One region of the Pseudoalteromonas issachenkonii genome, then DNA from elsewhere that is predicted to be linked to it. Evidence: predicted binding sites of a transcription regulator. Region 1 holds the regulator's gene; the other holds the start of a gene.
What was found. Region 1 encodes MetJ, which represses methionine synthesis genes. Its sites were predicted from a motif close to TAGACGTCTAGACGTCTA; they were not measured.
Positions count from the first base shown of each region.

Region 2: a site for MetJ is predicted at 9,271-9,288, ahead of metK (methionine adenosyltransferase). Genes of this name have one in related genera too.

Region 1 covers NZ_CP011030.1:316,407-332,094, forward strand. Annotated here, with positions in the region: gene PISS_RS01445 (GGDEF domain-containing phosphodiesterase) at 1-980, shown strand, start outside; gene PISS_RS01450 (formimidoylglutamase) at 987-2,036, opposite strand; gene rraA (ribonuclease E activity regulator RraA) at 2,038-2,535, opposite strand; gene PISS_RS01460 (methyl-accepting chemotaxis protein) at 2,962-4,842, shown strand; gene PISS_RS01465 (gamma-butyrobetaine hydroxylase family protein) at 4,913-5,287, opposite strand; gene hslU (HslU--HslV peptidase ATPase subunit) at 5,353-6,681, opposite strand; gene hslV (ATP-dependent protease subunit HslV) at 6,694-7,212, opposite strand; gene PISS_RS01480 (SPOR domain-containing protein) at 7,293-7,820, opposite strand; gene priA (primosomal protein N') at 7,841-10,024, opposite strand; gene rpmE (50S ribosomal protein L31) at 10,255-10,470, shown strand; gene PISS_RS01495 (malic enzyme-like NAD(P)-binding protein) at 10,996-12,237, shown strand; gene metJ (met regulon transcriptional regulator MetJ) at 12,306-12,626, opposite strand; gene metB (cystathionine gamma-synthase) at 12,825-14,072, shown strand; gene metL (bifunctional aspartate kinase/homoserine dehydrogenase II) at 14,122-15,688, shown strand, end outside.
Region 2 covers NZ_CP011030.1:2,578,615-2,594,302, forward strand. Annotated here, with positions in the region: gene PISS_RS12000 (DUF2947 domain-containing protein) at 1-217, opposite strand, end outside; gene PISS_RS12005 (DUF1653 domain-containing protein) at 279-503, shown strand; gene PISS_RS12010 (AAA family ATPase) at 558-1,406, shown strand; gene PISS_RS12015 (vWA domain-containing protein) at 1,408-2,595, shown strand; gene PISS_RS12020 (hypothetical protein) at 2,849-3,730, opposite strand; gene PISS_RS12025 (hypothetical protein) at 3,883-4,395, opposite strand; gene PISS_RS12030 (NRAMP family divalent metal transporter) at 4,600-5,832, opposite strand; gene hpf (ribosome hibernation-promoting factor, HPF/YfiA family) at 5,974-6,330, opposite strand; gene ppnP (pyrimidine/purine nucleoside phosphorylase) at 6,520-6,834, opposite strand; gene tkt (transketolase) at 7,133-9,124, opposite strand; gene metK (methionine adenosyltransferase) at 9,390-10,541, shown strand; gene PISS_RS12055 (hypothetical protein) at 10,681-11,226, shown strand; gene PISS_RS12060 (5-formyltetrahydrofolate cyclo-ligase) at 11,245-11,841, shown strand; gene rpiA (ribose-5-phosphate isomerase RpiA) at 11,895-12,548, shown strand; gene serA (phosphoglycerate dehydrogenase) at 12,558-13,787, shown strand; gene PISS_RS12075 (hypothetical protein) at 13,880-14,812, opposite strand; gene radA (DNA repair protein RadA) at 14,898-15,688, opposite strand, start outside.

The DNA.
Region 1 (15,688 bases):
AAATTATTGGCGCTACATTAAAGCCCTTTAACGTGGCAAATTGCACTATTGAAGTAAAGGTAAGAGCCAGTTATGTTCATTGCGATCAACAAAGTACGAACTTTGATGATTTAATTAGTCATGCTTACTTGGCACTTGATAGTCAGCCAAGTAAACAAATAGTGGCTTATCATCAACAAATGACGGTTGAGCATTTAGAGCAACAAGCGCGATTAACAGAGCTTGCGAATATCAGCTTTGCTGATGAGTTTGAGCTGTTTTTTCAACCCGTTATTCGCAACGGCGATGGCCAAATTGAGTTTTTAGAATTGTTATTACGTTGGCAACACCCCACGCAAGGCACCTTATCGGCAAGCCGATTTATAAATGATATTAGAATTGCAGGGCTTGGTTATTCACTGGCTACCTTTGTTATAGAGCGTGCTGGCGAATTAGCCATGGCACTTCGTATGGAAGGGATATCGGTACCTTTGAGTGTTAATTTATTTGGCCCAGAAATGCTCAACGAAGAGTTTGTTGATTTTGTTTATGGGGTTATTGGTGAGCATCAACTCAGGCCAGGCGATTTAATTATTGAATGTCCGCTTCATGTTTTTACCAGCCTCGATGATAAAGGCAGAGCCATGATTGCAAGGCTTAATAGTTTAGGTTTAAAAGTGTGTGTTGATGGTTTAGGTGATAACCCTGTATTACTTTCTAAGTTACCTAGTTTAGCGGTGGAATATATTAAAGTATCGCCTGCATTAACTGCAGACTTTAGTAATCAAAATAATATACGCAGCTTAGTAAGCGGTATGGTAGAAATGCATAATCAGCAACAAACAAAAGTGATTTTTGAAGGTGTTGAAACACTGGACCAACTTAAATTTGTGAAAAGTTTGAAAGCTTATGCCTCACAAGGCTACTACTTCGGACACCCTTTAAGTAGCTTAGGGTTAATGAGTTGGTTTAAACAGTGGTTACAGGCACAAGAAGACTAGGGAAGATTAGATTTTTTGCTTGGTTTGTAGGTAGGTATTTACTAAGGCGCTGATAACTTGACCACATTGTAATTTACCCGCAGCAAGAGAGTGAGGATGTTGCGAGGGTGCTGCTTCGCATAAATGTAAATAAGCACTGTGATGATTACTTGCAGCTAAATAAACATAATGCTCGCCATCGCTAACATCAAAACCGCAATAATTAAATGCGCTTGCAGGCATGTTGGTTAGGCTATCTAAATCAACTTCTATTCCTAACGGTGCGTTATCAAATGCGTTTAGTGCATTGTTAGTTGCCTCCGTTAAACTTATTTCTCGCCTAACATTAATCGCTTGATAGCTGGTGAAACTAAATTTTGCACTTTGCATCGCATTAAAAATTTGTTGATTATTTTTAAGCTCATGTAAGCCAATTACATGGTAACTGTTAAGGTGCTGCTCTTGATAGGCGTAGTGAAAACCATTGCCACTGTGTCTGCCTTCACACTCTCTAAAGTCGGCGTGGGGGTCTAAATTAATGGCGTTAATTGCGCTGTTTTTATATTTTGCAAGCGAGCGAATAATACCTAAGCAGTTATTATGTCCGCCACCAATAATGATGGGTTCAAGACCTGCTTTAAAAATCATGCTTAAAATTGCTTCAACCCGCACATCGACCTCAGCGCACAACTGACGTAATTGGTCTAAATCGAGAGGATTTTGGTTATCAAGCGGGTGTGCTTGTTCCATTAAGTCATCGAGGTTTACTTCGCCAAGCAGTAACACTTTTTGCATGGCAATAGCGTGATTGTGAGGTTGGTTTAAAAAGTGTTGTAAAAAAGCGGGCCAAGCATGCTGTGCTCCGCCTTTACCTAAATTGGCTCTAGGTCCAATGTCTTCGCAAACGCCCAGTAAAACAAAGCGCATACCAAACTGTGCAGCATCAGTAAGCGCTTGTTGTATATTAACGTTTGCGTCAAGTAATGCCATTGACTGCCACGCTTTTTGTTCACCTGCACGGTTAGAACAAATGCGCTTGAGCGTGCTTTCGTTATATACTTTAAGGTGTGCTGTCACGCTACAGTTCTATTATTTCTAGCTCTAATTCTTCAGCAGAAAGTACAATACCTGTACTGTCGGCATAAACAAAATCATCATCGAAAAATGATACACCCGCAAAGTTAACGCCTATGCCGCTTTCACCCGCGCCTTCACTGTCAGCTGCAACCGGAATTGATCCAATGGCTTGAATTCCTAAATCCAGTTCTTCAAGTTCATCAACATGGCGCAGTGCACCATATACAATAATACCTTGCCAATTGTTTTCAAGTGCCAGCTCAGCCAGTTCAATATCAATTAAGGCTCTGCGAGTGGAGCCACCACCATCAATAAGTAAAATCTGATCTGTACCATCTTGAGAAAGCAATTGACGGATCAGTTCATTATTTTCAAAACATTTTACCGTTTTAATGCGGCCACCAAAACTGTGTCGACCACCAAAGTTGATGAACATAGGTTCAAGCACGTCAACCACATCAGCGAAATGGTCACATAAATCAGAAGTGCTGTAATCCATTATTTTATCCTCAAAAGATACATAAGTTAGTAACTTAGTATACCCTCCTTATATTCAATAACAACGACTTAATTGCAGTAAATTTAGCCAGAAATAGAACTAAATCAATAACACGACTCATAATTTTTTAATAAAATTGTCATCTTTATAAATAAATATTTTTAAAGCTATGGGCTGAGCGCTTATAAGTGCGAGAGATTTAAGTTCTGATTGGCGAGACTGTAAAAATTAAACAATACTGTGATCAGGCCGATGATTATATTGTCCATTTGTATAAAGGGAGTTTGTTAATGGTTAAATTTTACTGGTAGCCCTTTTTTGGTTTTTAATGATAGGCATTATTGTTTATTTCATGTAGCAAAATTATGTTAATACAAGAAAGCATCACGTTATACTGAACTGGCAAATTTAATATAGGTATTTACAATGAACTTTTTACAGAATCTAACGATTAAACGTCGTTTACAATTTAACGCATTAATCGTTGGCTTAGCGATGATTGTTATGCTGTGCATCATCATTTATGAAGCACGTATTATGCTTAAATTAAATGAAACTATTCAGTACGCTGAAGAGCTAGATGTGCATGAGCTTTCGATGCGTAAATACGAAAAAGACTTTTTGTTTTACAAAGATGAGTCTAGTTTAGAGCTATTTGCACAAGAATATAAAAAACTACAATTTAAACTAGAAAAGCTATCTGTTTTATCTGCAGATTTAAATATTGCTACGGCTCAGGTCAATCAATTTTCTACGTTAGCCCAACAGTACTATGACGACTTTCAAAATGTTGTAAAACTACAGCGTAAAATCGGGTTGCACCCAAAAGACGCTTTATATGGCGAGCTGAGAGAAGCAGTTCATAAAATAGAAACATTGCTTAGTGAGCAAAATAATTACCAATTACTCACCACTATGCTACAGCTGCGTCGAGCTGAAAAAGATTTTATGCTACGTTTAGATACCAAGTATTTAGATCGATTTAATAAATTAGCAAGCGAGTTAAAACAACAAGTAAATGCTGCAGAGCTACCTAATAATTTACGCAACCAATTGGTCTCGTTAATGACCAACTACCAAAATAAATTTACTGCATTGGTAGAGGCGCAGGTGGAATTAGGCGTCGATTTAAATTCGGGTGCCCTAGGGAAAATGAGAATAAGTGTTAAGAAAAGTGATGAAGTGGTTACTTTGATCACTAATGCGACTAAAGAGCAAGTAACTGAAACGGCGCAGCAGGCGCAATTATTAGCAATAGTCATTTTTATAATTGCTAGTATCATCGTTATGCTACTTGTGTACTTGACCAGTCGTTCAATTATCCAGCCTATTGAAAAAGTTTATCAAGCAATAGATAAGATAAGACAAAACAATGACTTAAGCTTGTTTATAGAGCATAAAGGGAAAGATGAAGTAACGAGGATGACCATAGACTTTAATAGTTTAATTAGTGACTTTAAAGATCTCATCTACGAAGTAAATACGGCTCTAACAACGCTTAATATAGCAACAGGGAACCTATCTGAAACAACCTCAGCGACTAGCTCTGGTATGCAAGAGCAATTACATGAAGCGGATATGGTAGCAACCGCTGCTACAGAAATGCAGGCAACGATTCAAGATATTTCACACAATACTGAAGCCGCCGCTAAAAAGGCTGAATCGACCAATGTAAGCGCCCAGCAAGGTCAGGTTGAAGTAGAGTCAACCATTAAGCATATTAATGCCTTATCTGATTCACTTGGTAAAGCTTCCAGCGTGGTGTCTCAGCTAGAAAAAGATGGTGAAACCATAGGTTCTGTGCTTGATGTGATACGTGCGATTGCAGAGCAAACTAATTTACTTGCTTTAAATGCTGCCATTGAAGCGGCGAGAGCGGGTGAACAAGGTCGTGGCTTTGCGGTTGTTGCAGATGAAGTGCGCTCACTTGCACAGCGTACGCAGGAGTCAACCAGCGAAATAGAAGGCATTATTAACACCCTACAACAGCGTACTCAAGAAGTTGTGAGTATCATGCACCAATGTCGTACTCAAGGTGGCGAAAGTGCTACACAAGCAACAAAAGCGGGTGAGCTGCTAGGATCAATTACCATTGATGTGCAAACTATTATGGAAATGAGTACACATATTGCTACTGCTATTGATGAGCAAAGTCAGGTGGCTTCTGAGGTAAATAAAAACGTGGTCCGTATTCGAGATATTGCAGAGGGGGCTGCGGCTCACTCACAAACTAATGCGCAAACCAGTGAAGAGGTCTCTGAGCAAGCAAGGGTACTTCATCAAGCAATTTCAAAATATAAGGTTTAACTACTAACAGAAAAAAGTGGCTTAATTGCCGCTTTTTTCTCATTCACAGAGTATAAGTTCAGACTAAATACTAGGGGACAAACTTTATGGGTACGCTGTCTTTGTTGTTTTCATGTTGTTTAACACGCTCTAAATACGTATCCCATAAGCTTGTTTGTTCAGCTTGTAATTTAGCAAAATATTGCCAGCTGAACAGCCCGCTGTTATGGCCATCGTCAAACTCTAAACGTAACGCGTAATGCCCTACCGGCGTAATGGTTTTAATGCCCACTGCTTGTTTATTTAGTACTAACTTCATAGGCTCAGATCCATGGCCTTGAACCTCTGCTGAGGGGGAGTGTACCCGTAAAAACTCAGCGCTAAATATAACTTCAGAGTTATCATCAAAATAAACATCTAAATTTTTACTCACACTATGATAGTGCACTTTTGTAACTTGTTTCATCGTCATCTCGCTTACAAAAAAGCCTCCATATTGGAGGCTTTTAGTATAACTGTTTGTGTTTTCAATTAAAGAATAAAACGACTTAAGTCTTCATCTTCAACTAGCGCACCTAAGTGTTTTTCAACGTAGGCGGCATCGATAACAAGGCTTGAACCCGCTTTTTCAGAAGCGTCATATGAAATCTCTTCCATTAGCCTTTCCATAACTGTATGAAGGCGACGCGCACCGATATTTTCGGTTTTTTCGTTTACTTGCCATGCCGCCTTAGCAATACGCTCAATTGCGTCGTCGCTAAATTCAATAGCGACTTGCTCTGTTTTGAGTAGCTCGCGTTGTTGCTCAGTAAGTGACGCGTGTGGCTCAGTTAATATACGTTTAAAGTCATCGGCTGTGAGTGCTTCAAGTTCAACACGAATAGGTAAACGGCCTTGTAACTCAGGGATCATGTCTGATGGTTTAGACATTTGGAATGCGCCTGAGGCAATAAACAACATGTGGTCAGTTTTTACCATGCCGTGCTTAGTATTAACGGTAGAGCCTTCAATAAGCGGAAGTAAATCACGTTGTACACCTTCACGACTTACATCTGGGCCAGAGGCTTCACCACGTTTACAAATTTTGTCTATTTCATCAATAAACACAATGCCGTTTTGCTCTACTGCAAAAATGGCCTGTTCTTTTAATTCTTCAGGATTAACCAGTTTACCGGCTTCTTCTTCAGTAAGTAACTTAAACGCTTCTTTAATTTTAAGCTTACGCTTAGTGCGTTTATCACCACCCATGTTTTGAAACATTCCCTGTAACTGGTTGGTCATTTCTTCCATACCAGGAGGAGCCATAATTTCAATATTAGGTTGAGCTTGGGCTAAATCAATATCAATTTCTTTGTCATCTAATTGGCCTTCGCGTAACTTTTTACGAAACGATTGGCGTGTCGATGAATTTTCATCGCGCTGAACTTCACCGTATTGATCTTTCGCTGGAGGCAGTAATACATCTAATATACGTTCTTCAGCCGCTTCTTCAGCGCGATGTTTGAACTTTTTAGTTTGTTGCTCTCGTGTCATTTTAATTGAAACATCAACTAAATCACGGATGATAGTTTCAACTTCTTTACCGACATAACCTACTTCTGTAAATTTAGTGGCTTCAACTTTAATAAAAGGTGCGTTGGCAAGCTTTGCTAAACGACGAGCAATCTCAGTTTTACCTACACCCGTAGGGCCAATCATTAAGATATTTTTTGGCGTTACTTCTGCGCGTAAGTCTTCGTTTAACTGCATACGGCGCCAGCGATTACGAAGGGCAATAGCAACCGCTTTTTTCGCTTTAGCTTGGCCAATAATATGTTGGTCTAGCTCATGAACAATTTCTCTTGGGGTCATATCAGACATAGCGAGTTCCTATTACAATTCTTCGATAGTTTGGAAGTTATTCGTAAATACACAGATGTTGCCAGCAATTGTTAGACTTTTCTCTACAATTTCACGAGCACTTAAGTCGGTATTTTCTAATAAGGCGGTTGCAGCTGATTGCGCAAAGTTACCGCCGCTGCCAATTGCGATTAGGTCGTTTTCTGGTTGCACCACGTCACCGTTGCCGGTGATAATTAGCGAAGCTGTTTCATCAGCAACAGCAAGTAAAGCTTCAAGTTTACGCAGGGCACGATCGCTACGCCAATCTTTAGCCATTTCTACAGCAGCTTTAGTGAGGTTACCTTGGTGCATTTCTAATTTGCTTTCAAAACGTTCGAAAAGAGTAAAGGCATCAGCAGTGCCGCCAGCAAACCCAGCGATAACTTTGCCATTATAAAGGCGTCGAACTTTTCGGGCATTGCCCTTCATTACTGTGTTACCAAGAGATACTTGGCCGTCACCACCAATAACAACTTTGTCATCACGGCGTACACTTACGATTGTAGTCATGTTATTCCTCATCATCGCGCTGTAAGGGGCAGCGCGTAAAAAACGATTATGAAGAGGTTATATGGGTGAATGGTTTAAATTCAAGTCCAGCCCCAAATTCCGCAGCCGACAATATTAATTCGTTTAAGTTTGTTCTTGTCACTTTCTGCATGACGCTTGGTTTCATAAGGCCCTAAACGCACTTTGTACCAAATACCATTGCTGCCTGTGGTTTTTTTGATTTCTGAAATTAATCCTGCAAAGGCTATTTTAGCTTTTAAGGTTTCAGCTTGCTGATGGGTTCTAAATGAACCACATTGCATGACATAAGGGCCTTTTTGTTCAAGTTCTTTTACTTCAACCTGAATCTCATGCTCTTTAATTTCTTTAATAAATTTAGGTGGCCGCGGTTTAGCTATTTCTACTTGTTTTTCGGGTGTTGGATTTGCTTGCTTTTCAACAAGCTCTGGATCGGCATTGTTTTTAACAAACCAGAGTCCGTATGCAAAACCACCGACTAGTAACAAGGCAATAATGATTAACAAAAACGGGAAGGGTTTTTTAGCCGGCTCTTGTTTAGTGTTTTTTCTATTTTTTGGTTTTTTATTAATATAATCGTGCTGTGCCATGGTGTTATATGTGGCCTTACCTAAATCATGTCTGTAGGGTCTACGTCTAAACTCCAGCGAACTTTTTGTGCAAGTTTGCTAGTGCTGAGATAATCAACCATTTGCGCGAGATACTGATGTAGTATGCGTCGATCTTGCGCTTGAATATGTAATTGAAAACGATACATTCCCGCAATTTTTTCTAAAGGCGCGGGGATCGGTCCGAGCAATTGTATACCAGATACCCCATTGACAGGAACCAAATCCGTTAGAAAGTCGACGACTTGCTTTATGTTATGCCCTTGTGCGCGAACAATTGCCATACTCGTAATAGGTGGCAACTGTGCATCACTTCGCTCAGTGAGTGCAAAGCGGGCAAAATCTTGATAGCCATTATTAACTAAGTCTTGTAATAACGGGTGCTCAGGAAAGTGCGTTTGTAATAATACTTCACCGGGTTCGCCAGAACGTCCCGCGCGTCCTGCAACTTGTGTTACTAATTGTGCTAAATGCTCAGTAGCCCTAAAGTCACACGAATACAAACCACTATCGACATCTAAAATAAGTACTAGGCTAACATCAGCAAAATGGTGGCCTTTTGCCAGCATTTGCGTACCAACTAAAATACGTGCGCCGCCTTGGTTTATTTCATCCAGTGCTTTTTCAAGGCTACCTTTACGCCGAGTTGAGTCACGGTCGATACGGCTGATCGGGGTGTCTGCAAATTCACTACTTAAAAACTCTTCTATTTGCTCGGTGCCTTTGCCGTTAGGAAATATTTGCGTACTACCACAGTCAGGGCATTGATGCGGTACATGATATTGATCGCCACAATGGTGGCAAATCATTTGGCCTATTGCCTTATGAAAAGTCGCACTGGTGCTGCAGCGGTTACATTCACTCAACCAACCACATTCATGACAAATCAAGGTAGGAGAAAACCCACGGCGATTTAAAAATACCATCACCTGCTTTCCTCTATTTAGGTGCTGGCGCATTATTGCAAGACTGGCATGCGCAATACCGGCTCGATCAGGCTGACCTTTCATGTCGAGCAGCTTAAACTGATTATCGGTGGCGGTTTGTGCGCGCTCACTTAATGTAAGCAACTGGTATTTGTTATTAATCGCTTTATGCAGTGTTTCTAGTGCTGGCGTGGCGCTACCTAAAATAAGTGGAATTTGATGCTGATAGGCACGATACGCAGCTAAATCACGGGCATGATAGCGTAAAGTGTCTTGTTGTTTAAATGAGGCATCATGCTCCTCATCAACCACAATCATCCCGAGCTTTAAAAATGGCAGAAAAATACTCGAACGGGTACCTATAACAATGGCGCAACTGCCTTTTTCACAAAAGCGCCATGTTTGCAGACGCTCGTTATCGGTTAATGCCGAGTGCCATAACATAATAGGGGTGTCAGGAAAGCGACGTCTAAAACGATTGACCGTTTGAGGCGTTAGCCCGATTTCAGGAACGAGCACTAACGCCTGTTCGCCACGTTTTAATACTTCTTCTAGGCATTGCAGGTAAACTTCGGTTTTTCCGCTGCCAGTGACACCTTCTAGCAAAAAGCTATTAAACCCCGTACTTTGATTAATTGCAGTGCAGGCAATGGCTTGCTCTTTATTCAAACGAGGTTTGCTGCCAACCGTTGGCGAGGTATGTTGCCATTGATTGTCGTGCTCAATGGTTTGAATTATTAGCTCTTTATCTAAAAGGGTATCAATGGTTTTTTTATTAAACCCGAGGGCTTTGAGTTCGGTTAATGATGATTTACCGGATGCTGATAATTGCTTAAGCAAATTAAGCTGTGTTTTAGCTTTTAAAGACGGTAAAAGTGCCCCCTTTTCGCTTAATGTCACCATGTTTATACTGGTTTTATCAGGGCACTCACCTTGGCGCAGTGCACTGGGCAATGCAATATGAATAGTTTCACCGAGTGGATAGCAATAATAACGCGCTGTAAATTTCAGTAGCTCTAAATGCTGCGCAGATAACACCGGTGAGTCGTCAATAACTTCAATAATAGATTTTATTTTGCCTTCGGGGACTGCTGTTTCCGCTTTTAAGCTAAGAATAACCGCTACTTTACGTTGATTACCAAAAGGGACTAACACGCGCATACCAGGCTGTAATTGAGTCAGCGGTACTAATTGCTCATCCACTTTATAATCAAAGGTGCGAGGCAAGGGGACTTTTATTGCAACTTCAGCAAAACGCATAACAACTCAACCAATTAACGTAATGGTTTAATGTACTAAAAATAGCATTAAAAGCCTACCGACAAATCAGTAATGAATAGGTGTTTGCCGACTTTTTAGCAAAAAGGGTAATTAAAGCTTGTGTGCGTGCGGGTTGTTGGATAAAATTCGCGGCCAATAAATTTGTTTTAACGACGTATGGTGCCAGACTTCGGGTTTGGAGAGCGATGCGGCCTTAACTAGAGGTTCCTATGAAAGAAGGTATTCACCCTAAGTACGAAGTAATTTCTGCAACTTGTTCATGCGGAAACAAATTCGAAACTCGTTCTACTCTGTGTAAAGACATTCACTTAGACGTATGTTCTGCGTGTCACCCGTTTTACACTGGTAAGCAAAAGATTTTAGACACTGGCGGCCGTGTTGATCGCTTCAACAAGCGCTTCGGTGCACTTAGCAGCAAAAAATAATTTTTTGTTTCTATGTAAAAAAAGCACCTTAGGGTGCTTTTTTTGTGGCCAAAATTTACTTTCCTACCTGCTTTATTAGCAATTTTGTATTTATTTTTTTTTGCATAACTATTTCCTGTTCTTATTCTGAGTATGCATAAACATTTGCAGACAAAACAGCCAATATTCTCTATATTTTTATTTGTTAAACTTTAAAGATGGTACTCAAATGCAGGTAACGTGAGGTTATTTGTGTTTAAAGTTAAATAAAATTCGGTATTTCACTATTTTAATTTAAGACTAAAAAATACGCTTTATAAAAATAGAACAAGGGCAAAAAGTACCTGTGTTTTTCATTTTTATGACGAATTTATATTTTAAAAATGTCAGGATAATCTAGGGAAGTTGCTGATAAATCACTTAAAATTAACAGTTCTAGCATATAACAGGATAGACCTGATATTGCTTGGAATTTAAAAATAATAAAGGTATCGTAGATTAAAACTACCTCTCACTTTAACTTAAATTGCAGGATATAATCGCGTTATGTCAGATTTTCGTGAACAAGCACTACATTACCATGCCCATCCCGTTCCAGGTAAAATCAGTATTGAGCTGACCAAGCCCGCTGAGACGGTTAAAGACCTCGCGCTCGCATACAGCCCCGGTGTCGCAGAACCTGTTCGTGAAATTGCCGCTGATCCAGCAAATGCCTACAAATATACTGGTAAAGGAAATATGGTTGCGGTTATTACTAACGGCACCGCAATTTTAGGCTTAGGTAATTTAGGTCCACTGGCTTCAAAACCCGTTATGGAAGGTAAAGCGCTACTATTTAAGCGTTTTGCAGGGTTAGACTCTATAGATATTGAAGTTAAGCACCGTACTACCGAAGACTTTATTAACACGGTGGCTAATATTGCCGACACCTTTGGTGGAATTAATTTAGAAGATATTAAAGCGCCCGAGTGTTTTGAAATAGAAAAAGCGCTTATAGAGCGTTGTAGCATTCCTGTTTTTCATGATGATCAGCATGGTACGGCTATTGTAACGGCTGCGGGTATGCTAAACGCGCTGGAAGTACAGGGCAAAGCAATTGAAGATGCAATTATTGTATGTTTAGGTGCCGGCGCTGCAGCTGTTGCCTGTATGGAGCTTTTAATTAAATGTGGCGCGTTGCGTGAACATATTTATATGTTAGATCGCAAAGGAGTTATTCATACGCGTCGTGATGACTTGAATGAATATAAGCAATTATTTGCAAACAATACCGATAAACGTACTTTACAAGATGTAATTGAAGATGCCGATGTGTTTGTGGGTGTATCGGGCCCTAATTTATTAGCCCCTGAAGATTTAAAATTAATGGCTGATAGACCCGTGGTATTTGCTTGTTCAAACCCCGATCCTGAAATCGATCCGCAATTAGCACACGCTGCACGTAACGATTTAATTATGGCTACAGGTCGCTCTGATTATCCGAATCAAGTTAATAACGTATTGTGTTTTCCGTTTATTTTCCGTGGTGCGTTAGATGTACGTGCCAGTGAAATAAACGACGAGATGAAAATTGCTGCTGTAGAAGCAATTCGCAGTATTGCTAAAGAGCCCGTGCCGACTGAAGTGCTTACTGCCGCAGGCATCGACAAATTAGAGTTTGGTGCTAAATATATTATACCAAAACCAATGGATCCACGTTTGTTACCACGTATAGCTAAAGCGGTTGCGCAGGCGGCGGTTGATTCAGGTGTGGCACAAATTGATATGCCAGAAAACTACATGACGTAATTGTTAAGTGTAAATTAGCGCAAAAAAAACCTCAGCATTTGCTGAGGTTTTTTTGTATAAAGACCCTTCTAGTCTTCATTTAAAATAGGCACTTCTAGTCCCATTTCTTGCATTATTTTCTTCACTTCTTCAGGTACTTTTTCTGCGTTATCTTTACGCAAATCATCATCATTAGGCAGCGGTTGCCCGGTAAACGCATGCAAAAACGCTTCGCATAAAAGCTCGCTATTTGTTGCATGACGTAAGTTGTTTATTTGACGACGAGTACGTTCATCAGTTAATACTTTTAATACATTTAGCGGGATCGAAACGGTGATCTTCTTTACTTGTTCGGATTTTTTCCCGTGTTCTGCGTATGGGTGAATATATTCACCATTCCATTTAGCCATAAGATGTATCGTTGCCTCAGATTATAAATTGCTCACACAGCATCAAAGCGTGTAAATATGCGTGAAATTCTATCGGTTTAAAAAAGATAGTCAAATACTAGTTATTTAGCTATCTAGACATTTAAATGTTTTGACATCTTAAATTGCATGCGCTACCTTTTAGACGTCTAAACATCCAAATTAGTAAAGGTAGCGAAAATGAGTGAAAAAAATAAGGCAACAATTGCTGTTCGTAGTGGAATAGAAGCCGACAAACAGCATGGTGCGGTTGTTCCACCGCTTTATTTATCAACAACTTACTCATTTGCTGACTTTGATACAAAGCGTCAATATGATTATGGCCGCAGTGGTAACCCTAATCGTGACATTTTGGCTGAGGCGCTCACGGAGCTTGAAGGTGGCGCTAAAGGCATTATTACCGCAACAGGCATGGCAGCCGTTCACCTAACAACACAATTACTTAATAGTGACGATACGTTAGTGATCCCTCATGACTGTTATGGGGGCAGCTATCGCTTATTTACTTCGCTAGAAAAGCGCGGCTTATTAAAACTAGAAGTGGTCGATTTTACCAAAAGCGACAGTTTGACACGCATCCTTGCTATTAAACCTAAGCTGATTTGGATTGAAACACCTAGCAATCCTATTTTACGCTTAACAGATATTAAAGCGGTAACTGATACAGCTAAACAGTGTGGTGCACTGGTTGCCGCCGACAACACATTTTTATCGCCAGCATTACAAAACCCGATTAAGTTTGGCGCTGATATTGTGGTGCACTCAACCACAAAATATATCAATGGCCATTCAGACGTTGTTGGTGGCGCGGTTATCGCAGCGACTGCTGAGTTAGGTGAAGAGTTAGCGTGGTGGGCAAATAACATTGGCATCACTGGCGCGCCATTTGATAGCTATTTAACGCTCAGAGGCTTACGTACGTTAAACGTGCGTTTAAGGCAACACCAAGAAAATGCACTCGCCATTGCACAGTATTTAGAACGCTCCCAGTTTGTTGCCCAAGTTTACTACTCAGGTCTTGAATCACACCCTCAACATGCGCTAGCTAAGGCGCAGCAGCTTGGCTTTGGTGCTATGGTTAGTTTTGATATAAAAGGCGATATAAACGATGCTGCAGCGTTTTTAACGCGCTTAAATGAATTTAGCTTAGCGGAATCATTAGGTGGAGTAGAAAGTTTGATTTGTCACCCTGCGACTATGACCCACGCCGGCATGGACGCAACCGCGCGTGCAGAAGCCGGAGTAGGCGACACGCTTATTCGTATCTCGGTGGGTATTGAAGATGTAAATGATTTACTCGCTGACTTAGACAGGGTATTTAATTTGGTGCGCCCAGGGCAAGCCAATCCCGGCCTATCGGCAAAAAGTGGTGCTAGTGAATCATTTGGTTCAGCAAAGTTAAACGCGGCGCATCCGGCGTTATGGTAGTGCATACCAATCTTCAAAATACAAAACATAAATGCGAGTCGGTATTAATATGGTAAATCAGGTTCATAAATTTGGTGGTTCGAGTTTAAGCTCAGCGGATCGCTTTAAAAGTGTCGCAAATATTATTTTAACTCACGCTCAAGCTGGGGATTGTGTGGTGGTATCGGCTGCCGGTAAAACCACCGATACCTTAGTTAAACTGTGGCAAAGCTACCAACAGCAAGACACTCAAGCTATTGCTGATATTGTATTGCTATTGAGCAACCATCAAATAGCTCTAATTGAGCAATTATTAATAGCTAACGCTAAGCACCATGCGCTTGATTTACTTGAAACTGAGCTCAGTATTATTACCAAGCAGGCTAAGCAAGGGACATTAGCTGAAGCTGCGTTATTAGCACATGGTGAATTGTGGTCTGCAAGGTTACTAAGCGCTTACTTAGAACAGCTTAACGTTAGCGCTTGTGCCCATGACGCTAGGCAGTTATTTACGTTAGATACCGGACAGCTGCAGCATGCTAATAATCAGCAGCAGTGCTTAAAAGCCATACAGACGAGTAAAATTAATGTAGTTACTGGGTTTATTGCGGCTGATTTACATGGTGAAACAGTGACCTTAGGGCGAAATGGCAGTGATTACAGTGCCACTTTATTAGCGCGGTATTGCAATGCTAAAAAAGTCTCTATTTGGACTGACACTCAAGGTGTTTTTAGTACTGATCCGCGTAAGGTTGCTAATGCGGTTAAGTATGCGCGAGTGTGCCGTGATCAAGCGAATTTATTAGCGAGGTTAGGTAATCCAGTATTACACGCTAAAACATTATCGCCATTAAAAGATACCGATATAGAATTAGTTGTTCGCAGTAGTTACGATCCTCAAGGCAGTCATACCGAAATAGTTAAACTAGGAATGAGTAAACAAAAACGCTTTTTAACCACAGTAAATAATGTGGATTTACTCATTGTTGATGATCTGAGTGAAGGCGAAGTAGCACATGTTAGCCAACTTATTCAGCATAGTTTGCATCACTTTGAACACGAAGGCGAAATCTACTTACTAGTCCCTGCGTCAGCGACACATCAGGTGGCTAATTATTTTGCTGGCCGCGCCAATATTAGTGAGTCAAACTTAAATGGGGTGGCGATTATTGCACCTGATCAAGAGGTAGCGCCGCTTGGTAAGCAAAGTGAAGCCTTATTACAAACACAATCTATCCAGCCTCGGTTTACCCATTACGGTGAGGGATATACGTTACTATTAACCGATCAAGTACTTGAAAGTGATGTGCTGAGCCTGTTACATGACAAGCTCATTAATAAAGCACAAGAAATAGCTTTAATTATTGCAGGACTTGGCAATGTAGGTGCTGAGTTTATGCGCCAATTACCTGCTCAACTAGCACGCTTATCAACTGATTTTAACGTCAAGTTAGTAGCGCTTTTACGCTCAGAGCAGATGTTGGTGAATGCTAATGGATTAGACTGTGAAAGCTGGCAACTTCAATGGGAAAACCATGCAAGCTCCTATAAACAAGCCGATTTATTGTCATACATAGATACTCTTGAGTATGAACATAAAATAGTGATCGACATTACCGCCAGTGAACATTTTAGTC
Region 2 (15,688 bases), 1.1 Mb from region 1:
TTACTTCTTGGCTAAAGTTTTGCTCTTGCGCGCACCAATCGGTTTTATCAAAAAAGTCAGGATGATCATGTTCACGACTCACCATGGTTGTCCATAGCACTGCAGCACGCTCGCTGGTCATCGGTTTAATATTAGCTGCATCAATATCTGAAACCGGAATATCTTTGTGGCGAAATACCCAGGCTTTTTTGTAATCATCAAGAGAAATATAATTCATAGTATTGGCGTATTCTTTGGCATAATAAAAAGCGAAGGCAAATTATACAAGATAACAGACTATGACTACAGCACTAAAACTGGGTTTATATCAACACTACAAAGGCCCACAATATAAAGTTATGCATGTGGCAACTCACAGCGAAACCAACGAGCAATTGGTTATTTACCAAGCCTTATACGGTGAATACGGCATATGGGCACGCCCACTAAGTATGTTTACTGAAACCATTGAAAAAGACGGTAAAACGATTGCGCGTTTTGCCTACCTTGGTGAAGCCGATTAACTATGGCATTATAACGCATAATAATTACTGCTCAGACCAGATAAAGGATAACCCGTGCAATTTAATTCTACTGATAATTACATCGCAAGCTCAGCATTAAAACAGGCCGTAAACGCCGCTATTATGCTGCAAAAGCCGCTTTTAATTAAAGGCGAGCCGGGCACAGGTAAAACCATGTTGGCTGAAGAGCTGGCAAAAAGTTTAGATACCGAGTTGATTCAGTGGCATATAAAATCAACCACTAAAGCGCAGCAAGGTTTGTACGAGTACGATGCAGTATCGCGTTTACGCGACAGCCAGCTAGGTGATGAGCGCGTTCACAATATTAGTAACTACATAGTTAAAGGTAAGCTGTGGCAAGCCTTCATGTACGCTGAACTAAACGGAAAACGCCCAGTACTGCTTATTGACGAAATAGACAAAGCCGATATTGAGTTTCCAAACGATTTACTGCTCGAACTCGATAAAATGGAATTTCATGTATACGAAACCGGTGAGCGCATTGTGGCTAAAGAGCGCCCTATTGTGATCATCACATCAAACAATGAAAAAGAGCTGCCTGATGCGTTTTTACGCCGCTGCTTTTTCCATTATATTGATTTTCCAAATAGCGACGAAATGCAGCAAATTATTGATGTGCACTACCCGCATGTTAAACAAGATTTAGTTCGCCAAGCGCTAGAAGTATTTTTTAACTTACGCGAAGCCAATGGCCTTAAAAAGAAGCCATCCACCAGCGAGTTACTGGATTGGTTAAAACTATTAATGGCTGAAGATATAGATGCCAAAACGCTGCATGACAAAGCGCAAAAAGGCGGCTTAATGCCGATGTTCGGCGCACTACTTAAAAACGAGCAAGACATAAGCCTAATCGAAAAGCTCGCGTTTATGAGCCGTCGCTAATATGTTGGTACAGTTTTTTTTCACGCTACGCAAATACCGCTTACCCGTGAGTCTGCGCGAACTGCTCGATTTAATCAACGCTTTAAAACAAGGCGTTATATTTGCTGATGTGGACGCGTTTTATCATTTAGCGCGCACCATAATGGTAAAAGACGAAACCCATTTTGACCGTTTCGATAAAGCTTTTAGCGATTACTTTAGCGGTATTGCCGACTTAGACCTGCTCGAGAGCTTAAAACAGCAGCACAACTTACCTGAAGATTGGTTGCGTAAAGAGTTTGAAAAGCACCTAAGCGATGAAGAAAAAGCCCAACTAAAAGCCATGGGCGGGCTCGACGAGCTAATGAAAACTCTTAAAGAGCGTTTAGAAGAACAGCAAAAACGCCACGCTGGCGGCAATAAGTGGGTAGGTACCGGCGGCACCTCGCCTTTTGGGGCATACGGCTATAACCCTGAAGGTGTGCGTATTGGTCAAGATGGCAACCGCAATCGCCAAGCAGTAAAAGTGTGGGATAAGCGCGAATACCGTAACCTCGATTCCGACCGCGAAATTGGCTCACGCACCATAAAACTGGCCCTTAAAAAGCTACGCAAATTTGCCCGCACTGGCGCAAGCGACACCCTTGATTTAAACGAGACTATTCGCGCGACCGCCAAGCAAGGCGGCATGCTCGATGTAAAAATGGCACCCGAGCGCCACAATGCAGTAAAAGTACTGATGCTGTTTGATATTGGCGGTTCAATGGATGACTACATTCATACCTGTGAAGAACTATTTAGCGCCGCCCACAGCGAATTTAAACATTTAGAGTTTTACTACTTTCATAACTGTTTATACGAACACGTGTGGCAAGATAACCAACGCCGCCACTCAAACGTTATTGACACCATGACGCTGATCAACAAGTTTACCAGCGACTACAAAGTTATATTTGTCGGTGATGCCACTATGGGCCCATATGAAATTGCCTACCCTGGCGGCTCAGTAGAACATTGGAATGAAGAACCGGGCAGTGCGTGGTTGGCACGAATCACTAATCACTTTGATAAAGTCGCGTGGCTCAACCCACAACCGGTTGAACACTGGCCGTATTATCAATCAATTGATTTTATAAAGCAGCTAATGAACAACCGCATGTACCCGCTGAGTTTAGATGGAATAAGTAGCGCGATAAAAGAGCTGAGTTAAATATTAATTTACGACAGCTCAGCGCTAGCAGCAGAGCTTCGGGCGTGAACCCATAACTTTGTTGGGTAGCGCCTTCGGCTTAACCAACCTACCTTTTGACGTAAGTCGAATAAGTGGCGAAGCCACGCCATCCGACAAAAAATATGAATTTACCATAAACAGTCCGACGCACCGTGTTGCATCACGGCTTAATCACTAAATTAAAATGTAATAAATATACCACTCGTGCAAAATAGCTTTTAAACTGTTTTTCTCACTTTCTCACGAACGTTATATCCGAGTAATTAATTGAATCTCTGTGCTTTTCTTTCAAATGTTCATAAACTTCAAACCAATTAAGAGATAAATCAATACTTTTGTGTTGATGCTCTACCTTACATATATAATTTTTAAAACCGGCTTTGGTAGCATAGTTTTTACACATTGTTCTGAGTGAGGTTTGAGCCTCGCTAACAGCTATCTTTGTTAGCTTACGGTTTAACATATGCATTTTGGAAATAGCGTATACAAAGCCGTCAATAATGTCTGTAAGATCAAGCTTAATATCTTTGTGTAACATTTTTTCAGGCACCCCTGCTTCTTCTAAATCTTTGTAATTATAAAAGATACCGAAATGAGCTGTCTGGTTTAGAGTATCTGGAGCATATCTTACACTTGTTGTGAAGCATCGGACTGGTAATGAACTATGCTGACTATGACCACGAAGTTTACAGCCAACCACATAATTTAGATTCGCATTATAAATTTCACTGCGATGCTCTAAGACTTGCTGTTTTATACTATCATCATTTGTTAATTCGAACGAAAAACAGCGATTCTTTTTCTCATTATAATGCCAGTCTAGATATAGCTTACTTAAATTAAATAAATTAAAAGCCAAACGGTTCAATGAGCTACGGACTTCGTAATTGAAGATATAGTCTGCAAACGGGAATGATACTGACCTCAATTCCCAATAATTAACTTTGTTCTTGTAATCCCAGTAAGCTTCAATGATTTGGTCGTAAATAGTTTCTATATCAAGAGCTTTGGCCAAAAGACTTCTGTAATCTAGAGCTTCTGTAATTTCACATTCAGAAACTTCAAAATCTTTGTTTTTTAATTCATCTGTACAATATATGATTAAATTTTTCATAAACTCTCAAAAACTCTAACAAAACTGTAGAATAATTTTATAGTCACAAGGATGTTCATAAAGTGGCACTCCCCCATTAACGGGCAATAAATAGTTGTTTTAATTTGCCGAGTAGAAGCATCTGGCTATGAAATTACTTAAATAACTTGTTATTAGTTTGGAATATATTGCGAAAACCTGCGCTTCAAGCTGTCAGGCCATTTGCTGTGGTCACCTCCCCAAATACTTCTAGCTTCTGTGTACCCAAGTTCTAACTCTATTTTTTTACCTTTAACTAGGTTGTCCCTATAGAGTTGATAATACAAAATCGCTTTACTAGAAAACTTAGATTTATCATCCTCTTTATTTTCGCGCTTAGCACAAAGCTCTAATTTGTTATAAATTTTATGAATACTTACACTTATAAATGCATATTGAATTTCTTTACATTTATGCGAAAAATTTCGCTCATTAATATTTCTTATTAAAGGTATTAAAATCTCTTCAAAATATTGTTCTAATTCATTATAACGACCCGCTTTTTGATAATAGGGAATAACCTTAATGATTTCAGCATCTGAAACTTCGTTGCTTTTATATAGTTCACTAAGCAGCTGAATCGCATAATCATACTTTTTTGATTTAGCTAACGAAGTAGCATGTTTCACTAGTTGATAATTTTCCATTTATACTCCATTGCTAAACACACCTAATACCTCAACTTTAGGCTACAACACTTCTTAAAAATATAAATCACAGCTCTTTAATAAAATTTATCGCTCGCTGCAGCCTATCGCGGTCTACAACAGTCGGTATTTATGCAGAGGTTGTTTGATTTGTACCTTTCACCTCGAACCTCGAACCTCGAACCTCGAACCTCGAAAATAAAATCACATCAACTTCCAAACCACAAACGCTACAGCAAAACCAACCAAGTACACTAAACCTAACCACGTTAAGCTACGCAAAAGTAGACTGTGTTTAATCGCGGGCTCTGAGCGCACTAGGCTGAAGTTAAGCCATGCAAAAACCGGTGTGGTTACAAAAGCAAGTGTCATTGCAAAGGTAAGCATAGGGCCAAGGGCTGATTTAAAAAATAAAATAACCGCCATACCGGCCAATGCTTGCAGTATAAGCCACGTATTTAAGCTGTGTTTAGATTGCTTAAAACCAAGTAATTTGTGTGATTCGTTAAGTGTGCGGGCGTAACCGTCAAGTACGGTGAGTGTGGTGCCAAACATACACAAAAACGCGATGGCTGATACCAAAGGCCTTGCCCACTCGCCTATTGTTGATGCGTACATATCAATCAGCTGTTTAGCAAACGCTACACCACCGAGCTCTATATTACTGTTTTGCCCATATTGCACTAACGCACCTAAACTAAAAAATACCAGCGCAAGCCCGGCGGTTAACCAATAACCTAGATTAAAATCGAATAAGCCTTGGTTTTTAGTCACACTTTGCTGAGCTTGTTTTTCTTTAAGCCACAACGAGCTCAGTGCTGATATTTCAATAGGCGCTGGCATCCAGCCCATTAAGGCAACCATAAAGCCTAACATGGCAAGTTCATATGGTGAGGGGCCAACGTAGTTTACAGGCGCTACTGGGCCGTTATTTATAGCAATAACCAATGCAGTGATGGTTGCTATAGTAAGTAGCCCCATAATAGCTTTTGCTACGTTATCGAGCGCTTTAAAATGCCCCAGTAATAATATAATTAAACACATGGCCAATATTACCCAACACAATAAGGTAACAGGAATGCTAATAGGTAATGCGTAGTGTAATAAGCTCGCCGTAAGCAGCAATACGCCCGCGGTATTTACCACAGCGGCGATAATATTCAGGGCAATAAAACTGTAAAAATAGCCAGGCCCTTGGTTTTTATACCCTTCTACTAAACTATTTTTGGTGGCGAGTGTGTATTCCATACCAAAACGAAAAAACGGGTACTTTAAAACGTTAACAACCACAATAAGCCAAAATAGCTGCCAGCCAAATAATGCGCCTGCTTGAGTAGAGGCCACCAAGTGTGAGCCACCAATGGCAGCGGTTGCCATTAAAATACCTGGGCCGAGCGCCCCTAACCGAGACTTCCATGTGTTTTGTGTGTACTGCATTAACTTCTCAAATTTGGTGTGTTATGTGCTTTTATTATTAATTTTTATCATTAATAAACCGTATGAATGCATAACTTACCTAATTTGCAGGCAATAAAAAAGAGCCCTTAGGCTCTTTTTAAAATAACACGCTGTTAGTTATTAATTTAAATCCATCTCTTGGATGATTTCATGTGCTATTTCTGGTGTGGTACTTACAGGCTTTTCATGTAAATTTGCTTTTATTTGCCCTTTACGATGCTTTAATGCGGCATCGAGTTTTTTAGCTGCGCTGGAAATAGCAGGATACATAACTTCGTTTTCCCCTTTTACCGATATACGCGCACCTTCATAATTTGTGCTAATTTCTGCTTGGAACTTATGATGCTCTTTTGAAAGAATAATATCTAGAGATATCAATGATGGAAAATGGCTCGCGACTTTTGAGAACTTTTCGTTAATGTGTTCTTTAATAGAATCAGTAACGTCAACATGGTGACCAGAAAGATTAATTTTCATAGGGTATCCTTTTATTTGTTACCTCATAGTTAGTATTGGGGGCTAAACGAATTAACACAAGAGAAAAAATGAAAATTACGCAATTATTTATTACCCCACCTGATTTAGATCATTCATTTAGCATTAAGTATGCAAAAAGCCGCTTTGTAGCGGCCTTTAAAGGTGTTGATAATTTAATCAACCAATAAATTAATCGGTGTATGAACAACAATAATCTGCAAAATCACTTACTTTTACATGAAAGCTCACATTAGCATCAACGTTAAATGACTCGCCCGCGTTAAATGTTTGCCACTGTGTTTCACCAGGTAATAGTACATCCCACTGCCCTGCTAACAACTCCATGCACTCTTTTTGGTTAGTATTAAACTCAAATTCACCGGGTTGCATAAAACCCAAGGTTTTCGCTTCACCATTTCCTAAAAGCACAGTTCGGCTTGATACTTTGCCATCGAAATACACATTGGCTTTTTTTACCACACTAACGTTATCGAACTTTGGCATGTTAACTCCTGTTGTTAATTTATAATTTTGTTACCCCCACAGTGCCTGATACATAAAAACCTTGCAAGTTAAGTGCTGTGAAAATTACTCATCTAAAATCCAAAAGGTTAAAAAAGAACGACTTTATAGAGAGATATGCTTCGAGCAACGGGCTACGAGTTTCGAACAGTACTTTTAGTGATTTATGGACAAAGAGAACTAAAAGACGCTGCGCTTTAGAGAAGTGATAAAAGTACAGCTCATAAAAAAGCCCGCCCTATTTTACGCAGGGCGGGCTTTTAAATGTTAAAGCAGTTGCTTAAAACAATGCGTTTGCTTTGTTAACTACATTTTCTACCGTAAAGCCGAAGAACTCAAATAGCTCGTTTGCCGGTGCCGACTCACCAAAGGTGGTCATACCAACTACGGCGCCATTTAGGCCTACATACTTGTACCAGTAATCAGCAATACCCGCTTCAATCGCTACGCGACGTGAAACGCTTGCTGGTAATACGCTTTCTTTGTACTCAGGCGATTGGTCTTCAAACGCATCAGTACATGGCATAGATACAACACGTACCTTTTTACCCTGCCCACGTAGCTCTTTCGCAGAGTCTTGCGCTAGCTGTACTTCAGAACCCGTTGCAATCAAAATAAGCTCTGGATTGCCGTCACAACTTAAGATGTAACCACCCTTTTTAACGTCGCTTAATTGCTGGGCATCACGAGCTTGCTGCTCTAAGCCTTGGCGAGTAAAGATTAATGATGTAGGACCGTCTTTACGTTCAATAGCTTGTTGCCATGCAATTGCTGACTCAACTTGGTCACATGGGCGCCAGTTGTATAGGTTAGGCGTTAAACGCATGCTCGCAATTTGCTCTACTGGTTGGTGAGTTGGACCATCTTCACCTAAACCAATTGAATCATGCGTGTATACAAAAATGCTTGGTTGCTTCATTAATGCAGCCATACGTACCGCGTTGCGTGCGTATTCCATAAACATTAAGAACGTTGCACCGTAAGGAATAAAGCCTTTATGCAGTGCAATACCGTTCATAATGGCCGACATACCAAACTCACGTACACCGTAGTAAATGTAGTTACCACTTGCATCATCAGCAGTTAAGCCTTTAGAGCCATCCCAAATTGTTAAGTTTGAACCCGCTAAATCGGCAGAACCACCCATAAATTCAGGTAGTAACGGGCCAAACGCATTTAATGCATTTTGCGACGCTTTACGTGATGCTGGGTTTGCTGGGTTTGCTTGCAGCTCTTCAATGTACGCTTGTGATTTTTCAGCCCAGTCAGCTGGTAATTCTGAATGTGTACGGCGTTTGTATTCTGCTGCTAGCTCTGGGTATGCTTTTTCATATGCGGCAAATTTTTCGTCCCAGCTTGCTTCAAGCTGTTGGCCTTTTTCTTTGTTATCCCACTGTGCATAAATATCTTCAGGGATTTCAAATGCATCGCCCGTCCAACCTAGAAACTCGCGAGACGCTTTAATTTCGTCATCACCAAGCGGTGCACCGTGACAATCGTGGCTACCTGATTTATTAGGTGAGCCGTAACCAATAATAGTTTTACAACAAATTAGTGTTGGCTTATCAGTCACGCTTTTAGCTTCTGCAATTGCTGCACTTACTGCATCGCTATCATGGCCATCAACGTCACTAATTACATGCCAGCCGTATGCTTTAAAACGTGCTGGGGTATCATCACTAAACCAACCTTCAACTTCACCGTCGATTGAAATGCCGTTGTCATCCCAAAATGCCACTAATTTGCCTAGGCCTAATGTACCGGCTAGTGAGCATGCTTCATGAGAAATACCTTCCATTAAACAACCATCACCCATAAACGCATACGTGTGGTGATCAACAATGTCGTGGCCTTCACGGTTAAACTGCGCTGCTAATGCTTTTTCAGCAATAGCCATACCTACCGCATTTGTGATCCCTTGACCTAATGGGCCCGTAGTGGTCTCAATTCCTGGCGCGTATCCATATTCTGGATGGCCTGGTGTTTTAGAATGCATTTGGCGGAAGTTTTTAATTTCGTCCAGTGGCAAGTCATAACCACTTAAATGCAGTAGAGAATAAATTAGCATTGAACCGTGACCATTTGAGAGTATAAATCGATCTCGGTCAGCCCACTCTGGATTTGTTGGGTTATGTTTTAGATAATCGCGCCATAATACTTCTGCGATATCAGCCATGCCCATAGGGGCTCCAGGGTGACCAGATTTGGCCTTTTGTACTGCGTCCATTGACAAGACGCGAATAGCATTTGCAAGTTCTTTGCGAGATGGCATGAATTCTCCTACCTTTATATGTATTTGCGCGGGTATTTATTTATCCCCATTCTTACTTATTGTGGGGGCTGTGTGCAATTAAAAACCCATAAAAATAGGGCATTATGAATATTTTTTAAGAACCATTTACTATTAGATATTTTATTTAGACGTCTAGGCGTAAAAAAACTATGCAAGTTCATTTGTTTTAGATAAAATACGCGCCTTAATTTTTTAGCGCTAATACCGACGTTTGTGAAGCGCAATATTTGTGAGCATAATTACAATGGCAAAACATTTATTTACTTCTGAATCTGTTTCTGAAGGTCATCCGGATAAAATCGCCGATCAAATTTCTGATGCGGTACTTGATGCTATCCTAGAGCAAGACTCTCATGCCCGTGTAGCGTGTGAAACTTACGTTAAAACCGGTATGGTTATGGTTGGTGGTGAAATCACGACTAGCGCATGGGTTGATATCGAAGAAATTACACGTAAAACAGTACGTGAAATTGGTTACACACATTCAGACATGGGCTTTGATGCCGATTCGTGTGCAATTTTAAACACTATTGGTAAACAGTCTCCTGACATTAACCAAGGTGTTGACCGTACAAGCCCTGAAGAGCAAGGCGCTGGCGACCAAGGCCTAATGTTTGGTTACGCATGTAACGAAACTGAAGTATTAATGCCTGCTCCAATTACTTATTCTCACCGTTTAGTACAACGCCAAGCACAAGTACGTAAAAGCGGCGAGCTTAACTGGTTGCGTCCAGATGCAAAATCACAGGTTACGTTTGCATACGAAAATGGCAAGCCAGTAGGCATTGATGCCGTTGTACTTTCTACTCAGCACAGCGAAGATGTATCGCAAAGTGATTTAGTAGAAGCGGTAATGGAAACGATTATTAAGCCAGTACTTCCTGCTGAGCTGATTACTAGTGCCACTAAATTCTTTATTAACCCAACTGGTCGTTTTGTAATTGGTGGACCAATGGGTGACTGTGGTTTAACTGGTCGTAAAATCATTGTAGATACTTACGGTGGCATGGCTCGTCACGGTGGTGGTGCTTTCTCTGGTAAAGATCCATCAAAAGTTGACCGCTCAGCGGCTTATGCTGCACGTTATGTTGCTAAAAACATTGTTGCTGCTGGCCTTGCTGACAAGTGTGAACTTCAAGTGTCTTATGCTATTGGTGTTGCAGAGCCAACATCTATCAGTGTTGAAACATTTGGCACAGGTAAATTAGAAGAAGCGCGTTTAATCGAACTTATTCGTGAACACTTTGACTTACGCCCTTACGGCCTAATTCAAATGCTTGATCTTGAGCGCCCTATTTATCTACCAACAGCGGCTTACGGCCACTTTGGCCGTGATGAATTCCCATGGGAACGCACAGATAAAGCCGACGCACTTCGCGCAGCAGCTGGCCTGTAAGCCACCTAGCTAATATTAAAACGGCCCTTTTTAGGGCCGTTTTGCTATGTGTATTAAGTTAGTCATAAAACAGTCTCGAACTGTTTAACATTTTAGGTATATACTCTGCTTATACAATAAAGCGTGTTAGGGATAAAAAATGGCCGACAATTTTCGTGTTATATTTGTAGGACTTGCAGAAGGCGCAGACAGCCAAGCAGTGACCAATGCACTGACAGAAAAACTAAAAACCTCACCTGAAAAGGTGGCGGCATTTTTTAATGGCAAGCCGCTGTTTGCTCCTAGCAACAAAGAAAAAGCCCTTAAGCAAGCTAAGTTACTTTCAACGCTGGGGATCAAAAGCAAACTTCAGCAAACAGCCCCTACACAAGCTACTTCTCAAAAAGCGCACGACAGCCAGCGAGATCAGCGCTTATTTGATGCCCTAGATTACATTACTAGTAGCTTAATTCGTCTTGAAGAGAAACTTGAGGATCTTGAGCAACGTCTCCCCGAGGTTGAGTTATCACTGCCTGATGAAAATGACGAACCATGGGAAGATGACGATTTAATGCTAGATGAGCCACTCTCTACAACACCCAAAAAACGCAGTAACCTTGTTTTATATTCACTGATTGCCACAGTTGTAATATTACTTATTGTGCTTGCTGTGTATTTAATGTTCCCGAACTTATTCTCTTTTTAATTATGGTTTAGTTATTTAATGAGCAATAATCGCGCACAAATAAGACTCGATATTCGTAAAGCACGGAATAATCTATCAAAAAACCAGCAAGAAATAGCGGCCCACTCGCTTAAATTGAATTTTATTCAATATATAAAAAGCCAAAAAACAGCTAAAAAAAAACATATCGCCATTTATTTAAGCAATGATGGCGAATTAGATACATCATTGTTAATTAAAGAATTATGGCTCAAAAAACAGCATGTTTACTTACCTATAATTCACCCTTTCAACGGGGCTAATTTACTATTTCAACGATATGAAAAAAACTCACCCATGAGAGCAAACCGCTATGGTATCTTGGAGCCTAAGCTGAACTGCTCTCAAATATGCCCATTGCCAGCGCTTGATTATCTACTTATGCCACTTGTTGCATTTGATAAATTTGGTAATCGCCTTGGAATGGGGGGTGGGTTTTACGATAGAACCTTGGCACGTTTACACGAAGAAAACTGGCAGCAACCACAACTTATTGGCCTAGCACACGAATGCCAACAAGTGGATAAGCTCCCAATTGAATCGTGGGATGTGCCTCTTAAAACTATTATTACACCCAATAAAACCTACTGTTGGTAACAATTAATCTTGTAAACTAACAGTCTATTTTTGACATAAATGAGCACATAGCAATGACACAAGATGAATTAAAAAAAGCAGCTGCATGGGCTGCACTGGAGTTTGTAAAAGAAAACACCATAGTGGGTGTTGGTACAGGCTCAACCGTTAATCATTTTATTGATGCTTTAGGCACAGTAAAAGACACCATCGTTGGTGCAGTATCTAGTTCAGAAGCGTCTACAGCACGTTTAAAAGAACTTGGTATAGAAGTATTTGAGCTAAATGATGTTGATGCTCTGGATGTATACGTTGATGGCGCAGATGAAATTAACGCTCTAAACGAAATGATTAAAGGCGGTGGTGCAGCGCTCACCCGTGAAAAAATAGTAGCGGCAGTGGCTAAACAGTTTGTGTGTATTGTTGATGACACCAAACTAGTCGATACCTTAGGGGATTTCCCGCTGCCAGTTGAAGTTATTCCGATGGCGCGCAGCTATGTTGCCCGCGAATTATTAAAACTTGGCGGTGACCCTGTGTATCGCCAAGGTGTTGTAACCGATAACGGCAACGTTATTTTAGATGTACATAATTTAAAAATTACCCATGCTAAACAGCTTGAAACACAAATAAATCAAATTGTTGGCGTAGTCACCAACGGCCTATTTGCAGAGCGCGGTGCTGATAAAGTGATTATCGGCACAAAAAATGGGCCACAAATTAAATAGGATATGGTTATGAGTAAGGTATCGTTAGCAAAAGACAAAATTAAAATTCTCTTGCTTGAAGGTGTTCATCAAAGCGCTGTTGAAACGCTAAAACGTAACGGTTATAGCAATATCGACTACGTTAAAACATCGCTACCTGAGGACGAGCTTATTGAGCGCATTAAAGATGTGCACTTTGTCGGGCTGCGTTCTCGTACTCATATTAATGAATCGGTATTAAATGCAGCTGAAAAACTAGTTGCTATCGGTTGTTTTTGTATTGGTACCAACCAAGTAGATTTAAATGCAGCACGTGAACGCGGTATTGCAGTATTTAATGCCCCGTTTTCAAATACTCGCTCTGTAGCTGAGCTTGTACTAGGTGAAATACTGCTTTTATTACGTGGTATTCCACAGCGAAATGCCGCTGCGCACCGTGGTGGCTGGTTAAAAACAGCCAATGGCTCGTTTGAAGCGCGCGGTAAAACCTTAGGTATTATTGGCTACGGTCACATTGGTACTCAGTTGGGCATTATGGCTGAAAATATTGGTATGAACGTGGAGTATTACGACATTGAAGACAAACTGTCTTTAGGTAATGCGACACAAGTACATAACTTAACGCAGCTATTGCAACGCGCTGATATTATTAGCTTGCACGTACCTGAAACACCGCAAACTAAAAACCTGATTGGCACGGCTGAATTGGCGGTAATGAAGCAAGGCTCTATTTTAATTAACGCTTCACGTGGTACTGTCGTTGATATTGACGCCCTAGCAGAAGCGCTAACAGAGAAAAAACTCAGCGGCGCAGCAATTGACGTATTCCCAGTTGAACCTAAATCTAACGATGAAGAATTTATCTCGCCACTGCGTGAATTCGACAACGTTATTTTAACGCCGCATATAGGTGGTTCTACTCAAGAAGCACAAGAAAACATTGGTATTGAAGTAGCGGGTAAACTCGCTAAGTACTCAGATAACGGCTCAACTATTACTGCGGTTAACTTCCCTGAAGTATCATTGCCAGAGCTTGCTAATCGCAGCCGCTTGTTACACGTGCATCACAACCGCCCTGGCGTGCTAACGCAAATTAACCAAGCGTTTGCTCAGCACGGTATTAACATTGCCGCACAGTACTTACAAACCGATGAAGCAATTGGTTACGTGGTTATTGATGTAGACACCGATCACTCAGAAGTCGCACTTAAAGAGCTCAGTGCAGTTGAAGGTACAATTAGAGCGCGTATTCTTCACTAACTATCAGCTAAAATAATAAAAGCCGTACTTGAATAATCAAGTACGGCTTTTTTGTTTTAAATTGAATCCTGACGGCTTATAACTTACCGCTGTTATTTGCCTTTAACTTCTAAATTTATAAACTTAACCAGCTCTTCGGGTTGTCCTGCTAACATCATTAGTTGCTGATTCACTTCCATCATAGTTTTACCTTCAGGCAGTTTTGCAGACACACTAAACGAATTTAGTCCTTTAGCAAAATCAGTTAACGCCTTGGCTATTTCTTCGGTCACAGGTGCTTGTTGAAGCTGTTGATCAAGCATTGTTTGCATTTGCTCTAACGTCATACCTTGCTTTGCCAGCTCGCTTTCTAATAAGCCTTTAAGATCACCTTGGTTATTAACAACTAAGCTAACATTACGTGGCTCTAGCTTACTCATTGCTTGCATAATCATTGTTTGCTGCTGTAACTCTTGCTCATAAGTAAGTGGCGTACTGCCTGCAGCTTGTTGAGCCTTACTGATTTCAAGTGAAGCGTCCATAAGCGCTTTAGAATTAGCCAGCCCCATGTCCATATCAATACTAGCAATATCATTAGCTTGCAGCTTAACAACAATATCACTGTTACCTGACTGCTCATCGTAATCTAATGAAGAGTGTAAATCATAACTGGCTGAGGCAAGTTGTGTATTTGTATCTGCAGGCAGTGTATCGACAAAGCTTTTATCAAATTGGAAGTTCTTTAGTGTAAAAGCGGTATGTGGCGATATTTTATCGGTTTCGTAGCCTGTCACTTCAACATGCTCAACCGTGGCAATTTTATCGCCCTCAGGGCTAGTCACTTCAATATTACTAATGGCAACACTGTTTGAAATAACACTCGCCGATAGCTCTGCGTAGTTAAAACTAGCACCTGTTTGTTCGCTGACCAAGGCCAACTGTTTATCAACCTCAGCACGTACCTCTTGTGTTGCAACATAGTTTGCATAGCTTACGCCACCCACACCTGCAGCAATAATCGCGGCTGCAATCACTAATTTTTTCATGTCATTTCCTTATTAAACTCTTTATATAAGTGGCTTTAAGCAAGACTAACATTGAGAACATGCATCGTTAAGCACTTTTTGTTTGCTAGTTAATTAAACTCAGTAGCTCGTGCACTGTTTTAACTGGCGTTATTTTAGCACCCAGCCCTTCCATCGATTTATGGTAGTTACGAAATGGGATAAATATTTCAGTAAACCCATGTTGCGCCGCTTCTTTAACACGGGGTACACCACTGTCGATTGGACGCACATCACCGTTTAAACTTAGCTCCCCCATAATACAGGTGGTTCGAGGTACAACAAACTCGTTCAAACTACTTAAAAGTGCAGTAACAAGCGCTAAATCAATACAGGTTTCTGATTCATCAATTTTTAGGCCGCCCACAATATTAAAAAACGTATCGTGAAATATTTTAGTTTTAGTGTGTTTACGTAAAATACCGGTGAGCATTTTAATCCGGTTCATATTTAAACCAACACATACTCGCTGTGGAAATTCTGCTTCTGTTTCAGTGGTTAAACATTGAATTTCGAGTAGTAAATTACGATTACCTTTACGAATACAGGTAATCGTCGACCCCGGTGATTCAGTGGTTGAACCGGATAAGAAAATTTCGCTGGGGTTATCCACACTGAGCATACCGCGTTCACACATTTTAAAAATGCCCACAGTATCTATATCACCAAAGCGGTTTTTATTAGCACGCAGCGTACGCACTTGACCATCGTTGGTATCAATATGTAACAGTGCATCAACAATATGCACTAATGTTTGCGGGCCAGCTATTTCATTATTTTTATTTACGTGAGCAATAATGAACATAGTGACATCGTTTTGCTTACAATATTGGGTTAGCGCTTGAGCGGCACTTTTTA